3 regions of the Streptosporangium sp. NPDC002524 genome follow, and region 2 is predicted to be linked to each of the others. Evidence: predicted binding sites of a transcription regulator. Region 2 holds the regulator's gene; each other region holds the start of a gene.

Evidence for each region. The regulator HrcA, encoded in region 2, represses chaperone genes, less so after heat shock. The targets are predictions, from matches to a motif close to TTGGCACTCTCNNNNNGAGAGTGCCAA.
Region 1: the regulator HrcA is predicted to act here: its motif matches at 3,900-3,926, upstream of groES (co-chaperone GroES).
Region 3: the regulator HrcA is predicted to act here: its motif matches at 2,948-2,974, upstream of ABT053_RS16540 (FmdB family zinc ribbon protein).

Annotation. Positions count from the first base shown of each region.
Region 1 covers NZ_JBEOWK010000012.1:85,880-92,017, forward strand. Annotated here, with positions in the region: gene ABT053_RS21660 (helix-turn-helix transcriptional regulator) at 1-106, shown strand, start outside; gene ABT053_RS21665 (DUF5319 family protein) at 185-562, shown strand; gene ABT053_RS21670 (hypothetical protein) at 523-741, opposite strand; gene ABT053_RS21675 (sigma-70 family RNA polymerase sigma factor) at 824-1,462, opposite strand; gene groL (chaperonin GroEL) at 1,788-3,407, opposite strand; gene groES (co-chaperone GroES) at 3,499-3,810, opposite strand; gene ABT053_RS21690 (class I SAM-dependent methyltransferase) at 4,054-5,220, shown strand; gene ABT053_RS21695 (hypothetical protein) at 5,526-6,138, shown strand, end outside.
Region 2 covers NZ_JBEOWK010000025.1:30,072-36,209, forward strand. Annotated here, with positions in the region: gene ABT053_RS33470 (DUF3097 domain-containing protein) at 1-699, opposite strand, end outside; gene ABT053_RS33475 (hypothetical protein) at 758-1,531, opposite strand; gene hrcA (heat-inducible transcriptional repressor HrcA) at 1,714-2,727, shown strand; gene dnaJ (molecular chaperone DnaJ) at 2,742-3,884, shown strand; gene ABT053_RS33490 (16S rRNA (uracil(1498)-N(3))-methyltransferase) at 4,281-5,012, shown strand; gene ABT053_RS33495 (hypothetical protein) at 5,187-5,639, shown strand; gene ABT053_RS33500 (SigE family RNA polymerase sigma factor) at 5,866-6,138, opposite strand, start outside.
Region 3 covers NZ_JBEOWK010000008.1:258,123-264,260, reverse strand. Annotated here, with positions in the region: gene galU (UTP--glucose-1-phosphate uridylyltransferase GalU) at 1-238, opposite strand, end outside; gene ABT053_RS16550 (5-formyltetrahydrofolate cyclo-ligase) at 263-844, shown strand; gene ABT053_RS16545 (potassium/proton antiporter) at 1,009-2,514, shown strand; gene ABT053_RS16540 (FmdB family zinc ribbon protein) at 3,003-3,374, shown strand; gene ABT053_RS16535 (S-methyl-5'-thioadenosine phosphorylase) at 3,639-4,448, shown strand; gene ABT053_RS16530 (RcpC/CpaB family pilus assembly protein) at 4,788-5,393, shown strand; gene ABT053_RS16525 (D-alanyl-D-alanine carboxypeptidase family protein) at 5,522-6,138, opposite strand, start outside.

The DNA of each region.
Region 1 (6,138 bases), on a different contig from region 2:
CGACGCCATGGCCGAGCTGGGGGCGCAGTCCCGGTTCCAGGCGGGGGCGGAGGCCTCCCGGCGTGGCTGGCTCGCCCAGGACCTCGGGCCACGCCCCGGTCCCTGACCTGCCCGTACCGTCGTGGAGTGTCCTACTCGTGCAGTTCGGAACCTGTCTGTCACATCCAGGCCATAAGGTGGGATCGTGCTCGACGATGTCCCTCGCGACCCGTTCGCGGATGACCCCGACGACCCGGCGGCGGCGCTGGGCGATCCCGACGATCCCGAGCCGCTGACGACGGACGAGCGCGACGAGGCGATGACCGACCTCGCCGACGTGGAGGTCTTCCGCTCACTGCTGGAGCCCCAGGGTGTGCTCGGCCTGGTGCTCGACTGCCCCGAATGCGGCGAACAGCACTACTTCGACTGGGAGCTGCTGCGCGGCAACCTGCGCCAGATGATCGAGAACGGCCAGCCCCAGGTGCACGAGCCCGCCTACCAGCCCAACCCCACCGACTACGTGAGCTGGGAATACGCCCGTGGTTACGTGGACGGCGTGATCGACACCGAGGAACACCGCTGATCCACGTCGTCGGCCAGGGCCGCCAGCAGGGCGACCGCGACGTCTGAGGTCGCGACGTCCGAGGCCGGAAGGGGCCTCCTGGCGGAGAGCGCCTCCACGATCTCGTCGGTCTCGGCGACCGCCGGGTCCTCGTCCGGCCCGTATCTCCGAGCCGGACGTCGCGGGTGAACCGTTGTCATGATCGTTCTCGCTCCGGGTCGTCGCGAGCCCCGTCCCGCGGTTCGGGCTTCCGCTCGCGCCCCCTGCTCGACTGCTCCGCGGTCAAGCTATCGACTCCAGCTCCGCCATCGCTCGTAGCCGGGCCAGCGCCCTGTGCTGGGCCACACGGACCGCCCCTGGTGACATGCCAAGTACATTACCGGTCTCCTCGGCGGAAAGGCCCGACACCACTCGAAGCATGAGTAGCTCGCGCTGGTTGTCCGGCAGCCTCGACAGCAGCCGGCGGGCGTGTTCGGCCTCGATGTAACGCACCACGGTCTCCTCCGGCCCCGGACCCTCGTCGGGCCCGTCAGGAAGGTCCTGGGTGGGCACGGCGGATCGTACGGAGCTGCGCAGCGCGTCGGCCACCTTGTGAGACGCGATGCCGAAGACGAAGGACGCGAACGGGCGTCCCATGTCACGGTAGCGGGGCAGTGCGGACAGCACCGCTATGCATACTTCCTGGGCCACGTCGTCCGCGATGTGATACTGACCGGAAACCCGGCCCAGACGACCACGGCAATATCGGACGACCATCGGCCGCAGTTGCGCGATCAGAGATTCGATCGCGGTGCGATCCCCCTGAACGGCGAGGCTCGTCAGATCCTTGAGATCATCCCTGTGGGCGACCCCATCAGACCTCGTCGCAAGCCTCACCCCATTTTTGGCGTCGGCGACGCATCCCTCGGTCACGTTAGGCATGATGCCCGCCCTGATAGTGACTGTCGTCATCGCAAACGGCTACGGATTGGTCACATTGAGGCGGAGTAACGGCGCGTAATCAAACGGCGACCGCAATGACTACAGAATGTGCAAATATTTCATTCGATTGCCAAATACGTCGGCTATTCGGGAGAACCGCGTTTGGTCTTCTGTCCACCGTGACGCTTGAGATCGTTTTCGGTTTACCGCGAAACGCGAACGGCTCGCGCCTCCTCGGAGACGCGAGCCGTTCGGAACCGACGAGATCGACCGGCGGCCGACCGGATGCCGGTCAGGTGCCGATCAGGTGCCGATCAGGTGCCGATCAGTGGCCGTGACCGTGGCCGTGACCGCCGGCGGCGGCCGGGGCCTCCTCCTCGGGCTTGTCCACCACGAGGGCCTCGGTCGTCAGCAGCATGCCGGCGATGGAGGCGGCGTTCTGGACGGCCGAGCGGGTGACCTTGACCGGGTCGATGACGCCCTGGCCGATCAGGTCGCCGTACTCGCCGGTGGCGGCGTTGAAGCCCTGGCCGACGGGCAGCTCGGTGACCTTCGCCGTCACGACGTAGCCCTCAAGACCGGCGTTCTCCGCGATCCAGCGGGCCGGCTCGACGAGCGCCTTGCGGACGATGGAGACGCCGGTCGCCTCGTCGCCGGTGAGGCCCAGGTCGTCGAGGACCTTGGCGACGTGGATGAGCGCGGAGCCACCGCCGGAGACGATGCCCTCCTCGATCGCCGCGCGCGTCGCCGAGATGGCGTCCTCCAGGCGGTGCTTCTTCTCCTTCAGCTCCACCTCGGTGGCCGCGCCGACCTTGAGCACGCAGACGCCGCCGGAGAGCTTGGCGAGGCGCTCCTGGAGCTTCTCGCGGTCCCAGTCGGAGTCGGACTGCTCGATGGCGAGCTTGATCTCCTTGACGCGGTCGGCGATCGCCGAGGCCTCGCCGGCACCGTCGACGACGGTGGTGGAGTCCTTGGTGATGACGACGCGCCGGGCGGTGCCCAGCACCTCAAGGCCGACGTGCTCCAGCTTGAGGCCGATCTCCTCGCTGACGACCTGGCCACCGGTGAGGATGGCGATGTCCTGCAGCATGGCCTTGCGGCGGTCGCCGAAGCCCGGCGCCTTGACGGCGACGGAGGTGAAGGTGCCACGGATCTTGTTCGTGACGAGGACCGCGAGGGCCTCACCCTCGACGTCCTCGGCGATGACGAGCAGGGCCTTCTTCGTCTGCGCGATCTTCTCGAGCAGCGGCAGGAAGTCCGAGACCGAGGCGATCTTGCCCTGGGTGATCAGGATGTAGGGGTCCTCCAGGATCGCTTCCATGCGCTCCTGGTCGGTCACCATGTAGGGCGACAGGTAACCCTTGTCGAACTGGAGGCCCTCGGTGAACTCGAGCTCCAGGCCCATGCTGTTGGACTCTTCGACGGTGATGACACCGTCCTTGCCCACCTTGTCGAACGCCTCGGCGATCAGCTCGCCGATCTTGGCGTCCTGCGCGGAGATCGTCGCGACATTCGCGATCTCCTTCTTGTCCTCGACCGGGCGGGCCGACTCGATGAGCCGGTCGCTGACGGCCTTGGCGGCGAGGTCGATGCCGCGCTTGAGGGAGAGCGGCTGCGCTCCGGCGGCCACGTTGCGCAGACCCTCGCGGACCATGGCCTGGGCCAGGACGGTCGCGGTGGTGGTGCCGTCACCGGCGACGTCGTTGGTCTTGGTCGCCACTTCCTTGGCGAGCTGGGCGCCCAGGTTCTCGTACGGCGCCTCCAGCTCGACCTCGCGGGCGATGGTGACACCGTCGTTGGTGATGGTGGGCGCACCGAACTTCTTGTCGATGACGACGTTGCGACCACGCGGGCCCAGCGTCACCTTGACCGCGTCCGCGAGAGCGTTCACGCCGCGCTCGAGAGCTCGGCGCGCGTCCTCCTCGAACGACAGGGTCTTCGGCATGACAATCCTCTCTATAAGTACGTCGGCGCATCAAAGCCCCGGGCGCTGTCGCGACCCGGGGCTCGATACGTCATCTTTGTGAAGTTGAGAATTACTTCTCGATGATGGCGAGCACGTCACGGGCGGAGAGCACGAGGTACTCCTCGCCGTTGTACTTCACCTCGGTGCCGCCGTACTTGCTGTAGAGGACCACGTCGCCCTCGCTGACGTCGAGCGGAATGCGCTTCTCGCCTTCCTCATCCCAGTTGCCGGGACCAACCGCGAGGACCTTGCCCTCTTGCGGCTTCTCCTTGGCGGTGTCCGGGATGACCAGACCGGAAGCGGTGGTCTGCTCGGCCTCAAGCGGCTGGACCACAATGCGGTCGCCGAGCGGCTTAACGGGAACCTTGGTGGCGGTCGTCACGTCGGACCTCCCCTTCAGATGTGAACGATCTAGAAGAGGCGACCAGCGGTCTGCCGTCGCGGGTGTCAGACCTGCCTCGTCGCATGTATTTGGCACTCTCACCAGGAGAGTGCCAATACGGAACAGTATGCAAGGTGGCCTTGACAGTCAACACGAAGCACCCCTTCTGCGCTTCACGCGAACGTCAAACCAGGTGGAAGCCCCTCGCGAACCCCGGCGGGCGAGGCGGTAGCGTCGGCCGGTGTGAATCTCGACGCATTCCTGGAACTCCTGACCCCGCGCGGCCAGGAGGCCCTGGACGCGGCGGCCGGGACCGCCGGCGACGACCCGGTGGCGGCCGTGACCAGGCTGCGGAAGACCTACGACGCGGACCTGACCTCCGCGGCGCTCACGCAGGCCACGCTCCGGCTGCGCGCGCGGGAGAAGTTCGGGGCCGACGCCGATCTCATGTACTTCACCCGGACCGGCCTGGAGCAGGCCACCCGCCGCGAGGTCGCCGACCACCGGGCGCGGCGCGTCCCCGCGGGCTCGCGGGTCGCCGACGTCTGCTGCGGCATCGGCGGCGACCTCCTCGCCCTGGCCAGGGCCGGGTGCTCGGTCGAGGCCGTCGACACCGACCCGCTCACCGCCGCGATCGCCCGGGCCAACGCGGACGCCCTGGGGTTCGGCGACCGCGTCTCGGTCCGCGCCGCCGACGCCTCCACCCTGGACCCGGCCGCCTTCGACGTCCTGTTCGCCGACCCCGCGCGCCGTACGGCGCGGGGCAGGACCTTCGACCCGATGGGCTACTCGCCGCCCTGGCCCGCGGTGCTGGAGATGGTGGCCGGGGCCGGGGCCGCCTGCCTGAAGGTCGCCCCCGGGATCCCGTACGAGTTCGTCCCCGAGGGCGCGGAGGCCGAGTGGGTCTCCTACAAGGGCGACGTCAAGGAGGCCGTGATCTGGTGCGGCGCGCTGGCGGGCGGGACGGCGCGCAGGGCCACGATCCTGCCGTCGGGCGCCACGATGACGCCCGACCCCGCCCTCGGCGACCCCGCCACCGGCCCCGCGGGCCGCTACATCTACGAGCCGGACGGCGCGGCGATCCGCGCCCACCTGGTCGCGGAGATCGCCGCGTCGGTCGGCGGGCGCCTGCTCGACCCGCAGATCGCCTACATCACCGGCGACACCGCGACGTCGACACCGTGGGCGTCGCGGTACGAGGTCCACGAGACGATGCCCTTCTCGCTCAAGCGGCTGCGCGCGGCGCTCCGCGAGCGCGGCGCGGGCAATGTGACGATCAAGAAGCGCGGCTCCGCGGTGGACGTCGACCGCCTCAGGAAAGACCTCCGGCTTTCCGGTGACGAATCCGCGGTGGTCATTCTCACCCGAATCGGCGACCGGCCGTTCGCCTTCGTGTGCGGTCCCGGTTGACGGGTCGTTCACCTTCCCGCGCGGTTTCGGCTGACCGTCGTTCGCCTTGGTGCGCGGTTTCGGCTGACCGGCCGGATCGACTTCGCCTAACCGGCTGTATCGGCCCTGGTTGACCAGCCAAAATAGTCAATTCTTCCAGCGAACCGGCAATTCCTGTCTTTTATTCTCGCTGTCGGGAAACCTTGATCCAGAGGCTAAGGTTGCCGGGCGGGAGTTCTCTCTCGCCTGCGGTTTCATGTCGTTCATCAGCAAATCCCATCAAATCCAACCGCGCGGCTGAGCGTCGGCGAGTGAAGGAGCTCTCGGTGGATCACTCCGACCACACCCTGCTCCAGGCGGGCAGCCAGACCGCGATCTCCGACCGGATGCGCGAGCTCCTCGCCCGCGCGGCGCAGGACCACGTCTACGAGCAGCGGACCCAGGGCGCGGTGCTCGACGAGATCCGGCAGCGCCTGGAGGGCATGGAGTGGCTGCTGCGCGAGGTCAGGGAGCGCGAGATCGGCGGGCTGAACGGCACGCTGGAGTCCGTCCACGGCCGCCTCGACGACATCGCCGCCAAACCGCCCTCCTGGGCCGAGGGCCTGGCCCAGCACGTCGAGGCGGTGCGCGACCACGTCGACGCCGTCGGCGAGCGGGTCGACTCCCTGGGCCGCCGGGTCGAGACCGTCCGCGACCGGGTCACCCCCCTCGGCGAGCTGCCGAGCCTGTGGACCGACCTCGGCAGCGTGGGCGAGAGCGTCGACGAGGCGCTCACCCGCCTGCGGGCGATCTCGGACGGCACCCTGGGCCTCGACGAGCAGGTGCGGCAGCTGGCCGAGCACCTCGCCAGGCTCCAGGCCGACATGGGCATCGCGGCGCACCGGTTCAGCCGCCTGGACAGGGCGCTGGCCGACCTCTCCCAGCGCACCGGGCGCGTCG
Region 2 (6,138 bases):
GGCGGGCTCCACGTTCCAGCCCAGCGCGGCGACGACGCCCTCCTTCCAGGGCACGCCGCGCGGCACCGACGGCCAGGAAGGGATCTTGAGCACGTCCGGCCTCACCGCCTGCCAGACGTCCACGAACGGATGCCCGACGATCAGCACGTGCGGCGAGGAGACCCGCGCGGCGATGCGGCTCTCCTTGGAACCGGGGACCAGGTGGTCGACGAGCACGCCCAGCCGCCGCTCCGGCCCCGGCCCGAACTCCTCGACGATCGAGGGCAGGTGGTCGATCCCCTCCAGGTACTCCACGACCACCCCCTCGACCCGCAGGTCGTGCCCCCACACCTTCTCCACGAGCGCGGCGTCGTGCACGCCCTCCACGTAGATCCGGCTCTCCCTGGCGACCTGGGCCCGCAGGCCCTCCACCGCGATGGAGCCCGACGCGCTCCGCCTGGGGCCGCGCGGCGCGGCGGCGGGCCGCACGAGCGTCACCACCTTGCCCTCCAGCAGGAACGCGGCCGGCTCCAGCGGGAACACCCGCCGGCGCCCGAAGCGGTCCTCCAGGGTGACGGCCTCCTTGTCGCAGGCCACCACGGCGCCGCAGAAGCCGCCGTCGGCGTCCTCGACGACCAGGTCGAGCTCCGCGGGCACCTGGGGGATCGTCCCCCTGCGCGGGCGCCGCCAGTCTCCCGCCAGAACGTCACGCTCGTACATCACCGACCGCCCACCCTCTCTCGCCGGGGATCAGGTGGGACGCTAGCAAACCCCGCCGTCACCTGCCGTACGGTCCCGGCTGTCCCGGCTGTCCCCACTGCCCCACCGGCACCGAGGCGGCGCGGCGCTTGCGGGCGCCGCTCCGCTTCACCAGTACGACGATCGTCACGAGGATGGCGAGCAGGATCCCGACGGCGGGGATCACGAAGAGGGCGACCACCCCGCCCACCAGCGAGTCGGCGGCCAGTTCCTTGCCCACGCCGAAGGTCGTGCCCTCGGCCGGGTCGGCGGAGCACTGGACCTGGTAGTCGCCCGCCTGGTCCACGCCGACCCGCAGGCCCATCTCCCAGGTGACGCCGTCGGGGCCCGCGACGGTCTGCTGGAGGTCCGGCTTCTGCAGCCTGGGGGTGCCCGTACCGCCCTTCAGCGTGCACTCGAACTGGGTGGGCCCGCCCGTGGCGACGTAGATCGCGGGCTTGTCCGCGGGGTCGATCGCGACCGTCGCGGCCTGGCCCGGCGCGAAGGTCTGCGTCGGGGCCGCGTCGGTGACCGCGTTGAAGATGCCCCCGGCGAAGCCGCCGATGCCGACGATGACGCTGACCAGGGCGATCAGCCAGGCCCCGACGATCCACCCGATACCAGGCTTGATCTTCCCGCTGGGGGGAGGCGGTCCCTGCGGGGCGCCGTAGCCGGGAGGCGCGTAACCGTACGAGGGGGGCTGCTGGCCGTACGGTTGCTGGCCGTACTGCTGCTGGCCGTACGGCTGCTGGGGGCCGCCGTGACCGGGGCCGCGGGAGGCGTCGCCCGGATAAGAACTGAAATCTTGGGACATGCCCAAATTGTGGTGGGTGCCGCTTGGATCGCGATAGCAGTTGACTTGACAACGGCTTGCCGTCATCATCCGCAGCTCTTGCTTATCGCGCCTTCCGCGACGGGGCCGTACACTTGGCACTCGGGAACACAGAGTGCCAAACCTCGTGTTTCCCTCTGAACGCAGGCAGGGAGGTGACCACGTTGGTCGACGACCGAAAGCTCGCCGTGCTTCGCGCCATCGTCGAGGACTACGTGTCCACCAACGAGCCGGTGGGCTCGAAGGCCCTCGCGGATCGGCACAACCTGGGGGTGTCCCCGGCGACGATCCGCAACGACATGGCGGTGCTGGAGGAGCAGGGTTACATCGCCCAGCCCCACACCAGCGCCGGCCGGGTGCCCACCGACAAGGGCTACCGGCTCTTCGTCGACCGGCTCTCGCAGGTGAAACCCCTGTCGAGCGCGGAGCGCAAGGCCATCGAGAGCTTCCTCGCCGGCGCCGTGGACATCGACGACGTCGTCATGCGGACGGTGCGGTTGCTCGCCCAGCTCACCCGGCAGGTCGCCGTGGTCCAGTACCCCACGCTGACCCACTCGACGGTCAGGCACGTCGAGCTGGTGCCGCTGAGCGAGCGCCGGCTGATGTTCGTGCTCATCACCAACACCGGCAGGGTCGAGCAGCGCGTGGTCGAGCTGCCCAACGTCGTCGACGAGCAGCGCGTGGCCCACCTGCGCGCGATGCTCAACGCCTCCCTCGACGGGTGCGGGCTCACCAGCGTCCCCGACAAGGTCGCGGACCTGCCGGAGCTGCTGCCCACGGAGGACCGGCCGCTCGCTGCCACTATCCTGTCAGTGCTGCTGGAGTCCCTGGTGGACCGGCACGATGAGAAGATCGTTTTTGCCGGAGCCGCCAACCTCGCGGGAGCCGACTTCACCGTCGGGCTCCGCGACGTGCTGGAGGCTCTGGAAGAGCAGGTCGTGCTCATGCGACTGCTCGGTGAGACCTCCGACCTTTCGGCGCTGACCGTGCGGATCGGCTCGGAGAACCCCTACACCGGACTCCAGGGCACGTCCATCGTCGCCGCCGGATACGGTTCTGGGGACAAGCAACTGGCCCGGCTCGGTGTGCTGGGCCCGACGCGAATGGACTACCCGGTCACGATGGGCGCGGTGCGCGCGGTGGCACGCTACGTCAGCCAGATCCTGGCTGCATCATAAGAGGTCAACGAAAAGTGGCTAAGAGCGACTACTACGGCACCCTCGGGGTGCGCCGCGACGCCAGTGCGGAAGAGATCAAGAAGGCCTACCGCCGCCTGGCGCGCGAGCTGCATCCCGACGTCAACCCCGACTCCGAGACCCAGGAACGCTTCAAGGAGATCACCCAGGCCTACGAGGTCCTGTCCGACTCCAGCAAGCGGCAGATGTACGACATGGGTGCCGACCCGTTCGCCTCGGGTGGCGGCGCGGGGGCCGGGGGCTTCGGCGCCGGCTTCCCGTTCAGCGACATCATGGACGCCTTCTTCGGCGCGGCCGGGGGCGGCGGTGGCCGCGGTCCCCGTTCCCGTGCCCGGCGCGGGCGCAACGCCACCATCCGGGTCGAGCTCGACCTGCGCGAGTCGGGCTTCGGCACGACCCGTGAGCTGGTCGTCGACACCGCGGTGGTCTGCGACGTCTGCACGGGCTCCGGCGCCGCGGCCGGCACCCACCCCGACACCTGTGACATGTGTCACGGCCGGGGCGAGGTGTCCCAGGTCACCCGGTCCTTCCTCGGCCAGGTCATGACCTCCCGCCCCTGCCCCCAGTGCGGCGGCTTCGGGTCGATCATCCGCAACCCCTGCCAGGAGTGCTCCGGCGACGGCCGGGTCCGCACCCGGCGGACCATCAAGGTCCGCATCCCGGCCGGGGTCGAGGACGGCACCCACATCCAGCTCGCCGGCGAGGGTGAGATCGGCCCCGGCGGCGGCCCGCCCGGCGACCTGTTCCTGGAGATCGTCGAGCGTCCCCACGAGATCTTCGAGAGGCGCGGCGACGACCTGCACTGCACCGTGCAGATCCCGATGACCGCGGCCGCGCTCGGCACCATCCTGACCATGGAGACGCTCGACGGCGCCGAGGAGCTCGACATCCGTCCCGGCACGCAGTCGGGCCAGACGATCCCGCTCTACGGGCGCGGCGTGCAGCGCCTGAACGAAACGGGGCGCGGCGACCTGCTGATCCACGTGAACGTGGAGACCCCCTCCCGCCTCGACGCCGAGCAGGAGGGGCTGCTGAAGGAGCTCGCCAGGCTCCGCGGCGAGGAGCGCCCGCCGGGCAAGTTCGCCCCCGGGCAGCAGAGCTTCTTCTCCCGCCTGCGGGACGCTTTCAATGGCCGTTGACTGCGAAGCGCCCTCGACGGCCACCGGCCGTGGGACGTCTTCGACGGTCACCGGCCGTGGGATGCCTTCTACGGCCGCGGGCTGTGAGGCGTCTTCGACGGTCGCCGACCGCAGGATGCCTTTTACGGCCGCGGGCTGTGAGGCGTCTTCGACGGTCACCGACCGCGGGACGCCGTTGACGACCGCCGACCGCGGCGCGTCTTCGACGGAAACCGGCCGGGCCCGTTCGCAGGCCCGCTCCCGGTCGCGTGGGCGCGGCCCGGCTCGCCTCCGGGCGGGTCGCCCCGCCCGGGTCCGCTCCGGGGCCTGTCGCCCGGCCTGGGCGGGCTCAGGGGCGCGGCGCCCCGGCCCTGCGGGCTCCGGCGGCCCGTCCGGCCCTGACGGCCCTGTCGGCCGATGACCGTCCCGGTCTTCCTGGCCGACCCCGCCGACCTGGCCAGACCGGCGTTCGTCTTCGGCGGCCCCGAGGGGCGCCACGCGGCGGCCGTACGGCGGCTGCGGGCCGGGGAGCGGCTCGACCTCACCGACGGGGCGGGCTCCGTCGCCGAGTGCGTGGTGACCGAGGCGGGCAAGGACTCGCTCGGGGTCGAGGTGCTGCGCCGCCACGACGTTCCCGTGCCGTCACCGCGCCTGGTCGTGGTCCAGGGCCTGCCCAAGGGCGACCGGGGCGAGCTGGCCGTGGAGATGATGACCGAGGCGGGGGTCGACGTGATCGTCCCCTGGGCCGCGGCAAGGTGTGTCACCCAGTGGAAGGGCGAGCGGGCGGCGAAGGCGCTGGCCCGCTGGCGTTCCACCGCGCGCGAGGCGGGCAAGCAGTCGCGCCGTTTCCACCTGCCCGAGGTGACGGAGCTCGCGTCCACCGCGAAGGTCGCCGCCCTGCTGTCGGCGGCGGCGCTGGGGGTGGTGCTGCACGAGGAGGCCGCGGCCCCGCTGTCCGGCCTGCCCCTTCCGGCCGGAGGCGACATCGTCGTGGTGGTCGGACCCGAGGGCGGGGTGTCGGGGGAGGAGATCGCCGCGTTCCGTGAGGCGAAGGCGGTGCCGGCGCTGCTCGGGCCGACGGTGCTGCGCACCTCGACCGCCGGGGTCGTCGCGGCGGCGGTGCTCCAGACGCGCAGTGGCCGCTGGTGACATCCCGCTGAGATACGGCGGCCGGTCACCTTCCGGCGGGCCCTCCTGCCGCGTCCGCGCCGTGAGGCCCGGGACGGCTTCGTGAGGCCCCGGGAAGGGCCGGAGGGAAGAGAACCGGTCAGGGGTCACCGTGACCGGTCGCCGCGCTAACTCTGGGTCGGGATCGGGATCGGGGTGCTCGCCTCCGTGGGCATGGGGGGCGACGCGTCGTCCGAGGGCGCGCATCCGTCGGGTGAGCACGGGCTCTCCGAGGGGGCCGGCGGCCTCGTCTTCGTGGGTGTCGGCGTCGGTGTCGCCTCGATCTCCTCGCACTTCCTGAAGATCCCGCTGGGCTCGACGGTGGGGCTGTCGAGAGGGGTGGGGCAGGTGGGGGTCGGCGTCGGGGCCGGCCTGGGAGCCGTCGTCGTCTGGGTGGTCCTGGAGGTCGGCCGCGCGCTGGCCGCCGCGCTCCTGGACGACGTGGGCCTCGGCGGGAGCATGGTGGCGCCGGGCTCCGACCTGCTGACGGCCGGGAGCGGGGCGTGGGCGGACGGCGGACGCGGGTCGGGCGCCGGGGGGCGCGAGGTGGCGGACCCGTCGACGGGCGGGGTCGACTCGGTGATGTTGGCCCCCACGGACCTCACCTGACGGCCCACCTCCTCGCGGAACTGGGGAACCATCATGACCACGGTCGCCGCGACGAGGACCGCGCCCGCGACGGAGGCTCCCGCGCGCCACCACACCAGCCGGCGGATCCCGCGCCGCTCGATGCGGCCGCGGATCACCTCCAGCCCGTCCGGGGAGGGAACGACCGAGTTCGCCTCCGCGCTGAGCGCGCGGCGAAGCAGCTCGCCGTACTCATCCGGGGAGTCGGTCATGACAGTTGCTCCAGTGAGGTTCGTAGGGCGGCCATGCCGCGAGCCGTGTGGCTCTTGACCGCGCCTTTGCTGATGCCCATCGCATGGGCGATCTGCGCCTCGGACAGGTCTCCGTAGTAACGCAGGACCAGGGCCTCCCGCTGGCGTGCGGGCAGCCCGCGCAGCGCCTCGATGACGGCGGAACGCTCGAACTCGCCGATCGCCCCGTTCTCGGCGCTCGGCGCGTCGGGCATGCCCTTGGGCGCGTACTTCTCGACGACCGCCCGGTG
Region 3 (6,138 bases), on a different contig from region 2:
TCTCCTCGAGCTCGTGGGCCCGGTCGAAGTGATCCTCGATGGAACGCTTGTTCTTACCGGTGACCATGAGAACGTCGAGCAGCCCGGCGGAGACGGCCTCCTCGACGACATACTGGATCGCGGGCTTGTCGACGATGGGCAACATCTCCTTGGGGGTCGCCTTGGTCGCCGGAAGAAAACGGGTGCCCATACCCGCCGCGGGAACGACTGCTTTCGTCACAGCTTCGAAGTCGGCCATAACGAAACCTTAGTGGAGGGACCTGTGGGCAAGCTGACGCTGCGTGCCACGATCGAGGCCGCACGCGCCTCGATCCCCGGCGAGAAACGGCACGCGGCCTCCGTCCAGATCAGGGAATCCCTGCTGGACCGGCCCTGGGTCCAGATGGCCGGGCTGGTCGCGTGCTACTGGTCGATCGGTACGGAACCGGCGACCCACGGGCTGGTCTTCGCCCTGTGGAAACACGGCGCGACCGTGATCCTGCCCGTGCTCCGCGACGACGACGATCTCGACTGGGCGGTGTACGACGGCCCCGACACCCTCGCCCCCGGCCGCTTCGGGCTCATGGAACCGGTCGACACCCGGCGCGGCGTCGACGCCGTCAGGACCGCGGCCCTGGTGATCGTGCCCGCGCTCGCGGTCGACAGGACCACCGGGGTACGGCTGGGCCGGGGCGGCGGCTCCTACGACCGGGCCCTGGCCAGGGTCGGCCCGAACGTGCCGACGGTGGCGCTGCTCCACGAGGGCGAGCTGATCGACGGGGTGCCCGCCGAGCCCCACGACCTCGCGGTTCGCTACGCGGCGACCCCTGAGGGGATCTTCAAGACCGCTGTCGCGGAGGCCTGACCGACCGGCGGAACCGGGATGTGACCGACCGGCGGAGCGTCGGCGTACGCGGGATTGAAGCGGGACTGAAAGCGTCAGGATCGTGACAGGGAGTGGGCGCCGCCCGCGCGTGGCAGCCCTCTCGAATACGACACAATGGTCCCCGGAGTCGGAGAGGGGACCAGATGGGACTGGACGTCTGGCTGCTTCTCGGTGCCGGAATCGTCATCGCGGCCATCGTCGCAGTACGTGTCGCCCATCGGAGCGGGCTGCCCAGCCTCCTGATCTTCCTGGGCTTCGGGCTGCTCGTCGGCGAGTCCGGGCTCGGGCTACAGTTCGAGAACCCGCAGCTCGCGCAGCAGATAGGCCTGATCGCGCTGGCGATCATCCTGGCCGAGGGCGGTCTGACCACCACTTGGAGCCACGTCAAGGGAGCCATTCCCACCGCCCTGGTGCTCGCCACCGTCGGCGTGGGGGTGAGCATCGCGGCCGTCGCGATCCCGGTGCACCTGATCCTCGGCATGGACTGGCGGACCGCGTTCCTGCTCGGCGCGATCCTCGCCTCCACCGACGCCGCCGCCGTCTTCTCCGTACTGCGGCGCCTGCCCCTGCCCTCGCGCCTCGCGGGCATCCTGGAGGCCGAGTCGGGGCTCAACGACGCGCCCACGGTGATCGCCGTCATGCTGCTGAGCGCGGCCACCTCGCCCAGTCTTGGGGTGGCGCTGTTCGAGGTGGTCCTCGAACTCGTGGTGGGCGCGGCCGTCGGCCTGGCGGTCGCCCCGCTCGGCGCGTACGCGCTGCGCCGCATCGCGCTGCCCGTCTCCGGCCTGTACCCCATCGCGGTGCTCGCGCTCGCGTTCGTCGCCTACGCGGGAGCCATGCTGCTGCACGGCAGCGGCTTCCTCGCGATCTATCTCGCGGCACTGGTCATGGGCAACTCCCGGATGCCGCACCGCGCGGCCTCGCGGGGTTTCGCCGAGGGGGTGGCCTGGCTGGCGCAGATCGGCCTGTTCGTCATGCTCGGCATGCTGGCCAGCCCCTCGGAGATGCCGTCCGCGATCGTGCCGGGCCTGGTGGCCGGGCTGATCCTGGTCGCGGTGGCCCGCCCTCTGTCGATCATCGTTTCCGCGCTGCTGACCCGGCTGACGCGCATCGACCGGCTGGGCTGGCGGGAGCAGGCGTTCCTGTCGTGGGCCGGACTGCGCGGCGCGGTGCCCATCGTGCTCGCCACCATCCCCTGGGCCGCCACCTCCGTTCCCGACGGCACCGCCAAGTTCGTGTTCAACGAGGTCTTCGTGATCGTCATCGTCTACACCCTGTTGCAGGGGCCGACGCTGCCGTTCGTGGCGAAGCTCCTCAAGCTGACCACGCCCGCCGAGGCCCGCGACCTGGAGGTCGAGTCGGCGCCACTGGAGGAGCTCAACGCCGACCTGCTCCAGGTCAAGGTGCCCCCGACGTCCATGCTCCACGGCGTGGAGATCTTCGAACTGCGACTGCCCTCGGACGCCCAGGTGACGCTGATCGTCAGGGACGGCCGTACGTTCGTCCCCACCGACTCCACCAGGATCAGGGTCGACGACCAGCTGCTGGTCGTGACCACGGCCGCCTGCCGCGACACGGTCGAACGCCGGATGCGCGCGATCAGCCGCAAGGGCAAACTCGCGGGCTGGTTCGGCGAGCGGGGCACCTGATCGGGGGCCGACGCGGCGTCCGGGTGGGGTACGGCGTCTGGGCGGGGGGCGGCGTCCGATCAGGGGCCGGCGTCCGATCAGGGGGCGGCACCCGGCTGAGGTCAGACACCTGAGCGACGTCCGGCACTTAAGTCCCTTAAGTTACTTAAGTGACGTCGTCCGGCACCTGACCTGAAGGCGGCGGTCCCCGATCCGAGGACGGCCCGCATCCGAACCGGGGTCCGGCCGTACCCGATCCAGGCCCCGGCCACGTCCGAAGCGGGGTCCCGCCAAAGCCGGGGCGAGCATTTGGACACTGCCGAATCGGGGGCCGGGAACACCCGATCCACCAGGCCGGGCCACGTACGAGGCGGGATCCGGCCCCATCTGATCGGGATCCGGCTACGGAATGCGAGGACTCCGACTCGCGTTTAAGCTTGTCGGCTGCGTACCATTAGCAGTCGCGCCACTAGAGTGCCAATCGGCGCGGATCATACGAGGAGGAGCGCGTGCCCACCTACCAGTACGCCTGCACAGCCTGTAACAACCAGTTCGAAATCGTCCAGAAGTTCTCCGACGACGCTCTCACCGAGTGCCCGAGCTGCGCGGGCGACCTGCGCAAGGTGTTCTCCGCGGTCGGCATCGTCTTCAAGGGCTCGGGCTTCTACCGGACCGACAGCCGGTCTTCGTCGTCGAGCACGGTGACCTCCGCGAACGGTTCGTCGAGCTCTTCCGGCTCCTCGGACTCCTCCGGTTCGTCCTCGTCGAAGTCCTCCGACTCGTCGAGCTCGTCCGACTCGTCCTCGTCGAAGTCGTCGAGCTCCTCGTCGGACTCCAAGTCGACGAAGACCACGAGCAGCACGGCCGCCGCGGCCTCCTGAGCCACGTCGCCCGCCACTCCCACCCTCCGGCCGTTCAAGGGCGGCCACCCAACCGGCCGCCCCGGACCGTAGCCCCCATCGGCGGAAGACGGGTGGGTGACAAGCCTCAGCCTCTCCGTCCGCCGTCGGTATCGCGAGACATTCCCCGGTCGGCGTCCCGCCCGTTTCACCGAAAGCGATCGAGCGGCCACCCGCGGACGTAGTTATCCACAGGCTGTCACCCGGGCTCCTCAGGGACCGGTCCGTGGCGCTAACCTCTGCTCCATGGTCACTCGCGCGGACATCGGAGTCATCGGCGGCTCGGGCTTCTACTCCCTGCTCGACGACGCCACAGAGGTCGAGATCACCACGCCGTACGGCCCGCCCAGCGACGTCGTCACGGTCGGCCGGATCGGGTCGCGCTCGGTCGCCTTCGTGCCCCGCCACGGCCGCGACCACCGCTTCCCCCCACACCGGATCCCCTACCGGGCGAACCTGTGGGCACTGCGTTCCCTCGGCGTCCGCCAGGTCCTCGCCCCCAGCGCGGTCGGCTCGCTGCGCGCCGAGATCGGCCCCGGCGCCCTGGTCGTCCCCGACCAGATCGTCGACCGCACCTCGGGCCGGGTGCAGACCTACTACGACGCGGGCGGGGTCGTCCACGTCGCCTTCGCCGACCCCTACTGCCCCTCGGGTCGCGCGGCGGCCGTCTCCACGGCGCGTTCCGCCGACTGGGAGGTGACCGACGGCGGCACCCTCGTGGTCATCGAGGGCCCGCGCTTCTCGTCCCGCGCCGAGTCCCGCTGGTTCAGCGGCAACGGCTGGTCGATCGTCGGCATGACCGGCTTCCCCGAGTCCGTCCTCGCCCGCGAGCTGGCCCTCTGCTACACCTCGATCTCCCTCGTCACCGACCACGACGCCGGGGTCGAGGCGGGCGAGGGGGTCACCCACGACGAGGTCCTCGCCTTCTTCGCCACCAACGTCGGCCGCATGCGCTCCCTCGTCGGCGACGTCGTCGCCGCCCTCCCCGAAGAGCGCACCTGCCCCTGCCCGAACGCGCTGGACGGCCTCAAGCTCCCCTTCGACCTCCCCGGCTGACCCTGCGACCGGCGCCCTTGCACCACCATCAAGCAAGTCCCCCGACGAACCCCGAAAACGACCGAATCCCTCTCCCGTCCAAGCCACCCGGACCCGTCGAGAGTCCCCCGCCCCGCCCATCGACCGGCCATCCCACCCACCACGGGCACCGCCACTCGGCGAGGCAGCCCCACCCACTCACGGGCACCGCCACTTGGCCGGGCGTCCCACCCACCCTGGACACCGCACCGCCACGCGGCCAGACATCCCATTCACCACGGGCACCGCACCGCCACTCGGCGAGGCCGTCCCACCCATCACGGGCACCGCGCCGCCCGGCTCCCATCCCTGGAGTCAGCCATGCGCGCTCTGCGCCGCTTCCTCGACCGCCGTCACCGTCTCATCGCCACCGCCGTCGCCGCCCTGGCGATGGGCTGCGCCGTACTGGCGCTGCGCCCGGACACCGCCTCGGTGACCGTCCTGACCGCCTCCAGGGATCTTCCCGGTGGCGTGCTGGAGCCGTCCGACCTCGTACCGGCCCCGCTGAGACCCGGTACGGTCCCCGACGGCGCCCTGAGGCCCGGCACGCCGTACGCGGGAAAGATCCTGACGGGTCCCGCGCGGCGCGGGGAGCCGCTGACCGACGTCCGCCTGCTCGGCCCCGGCCTGCTGGCCGCCCACGGCGAGGGAACGGTCGCCACCCCCGTACGCGTCGCCGACCCCGAGACCGCGGGCCTGCTCTCCCCGGGTGACGTGGTGGACGTGCTCGCCACCACCTCGGCATGGGACGGCGATGTTCCGGCGACCGTCGCGGCCGAGGACGTCACGGTCCTGGCCACCCCGGGCGGGGAGTCGGAGCGCGGCGCGCTCATCGTGCTGGCCACCACGTCGGCCCAGGCGACCGAGCTCGCCTCCGCCCAGGCCGGCGGTCGGCTCTCCATCACGATCGGCCCGCGCACAGGATGAATCTCACGGCGACCGATGAAAGACAGCGGCCAGAAGCCGGGAAAGCTCTGGCCGCCCTACCCTCCGCTCACGCCGAGCACCGACTACAGAGCTACAGCGCCCGCGAGGCCGCGACCGAGCGAACCCCCTTACAGCAGGGAGCCGATCTTGGGGTCGTACTCCCAGTGCCAGGGCTCGAAGGGGCTGACGTACGCCCACTTGGGGTGGATCCAGCCGAACTTCTTGCCGTTGGTCTCCAGCCAGTTGAACTCGGCCGAGCGGAAGCGTTCGACCCCCCCGCACAGGTCGACGGCGAGTCCCAGGCCGTGGTTGCTGCGGCCCGGGACCGCCGCCAGGCCGGGACGGGTGTAATAGACCGACTGCTGCTCGGCCAGGCTGCGGTAGCTGTCGGTCACGCACATCGGCCTGCCGAACTGCCGTTTGTACGACTCGTTGAGGCTGATGAACGCGAGCGCGGCGTCCCCCCGCAGCTGGTTGCCCCGCTGCTGGAGCGGGCAGAGGTACGCCTGCGGGATGAGCCCGTTGGGAAACTCGTCCATCGAGGTCGCCCTGGTCGGGTCGCACCCGGCCGCGGGACGTCCCCTCTTGTCGATCTTGACGCCCAGTTTCACCAGCGCCTTGGTCAGGGACTGGACGATCTTCTGCGAGCGCACCCTGAGCGTCTCGATCTCGGCGCCCATCTGCGCCTCCGCGAGGAGGTTGCCCGCCCGGAGCTCCTGCGCCTCACCCGCCAGGCGCTCCCGCT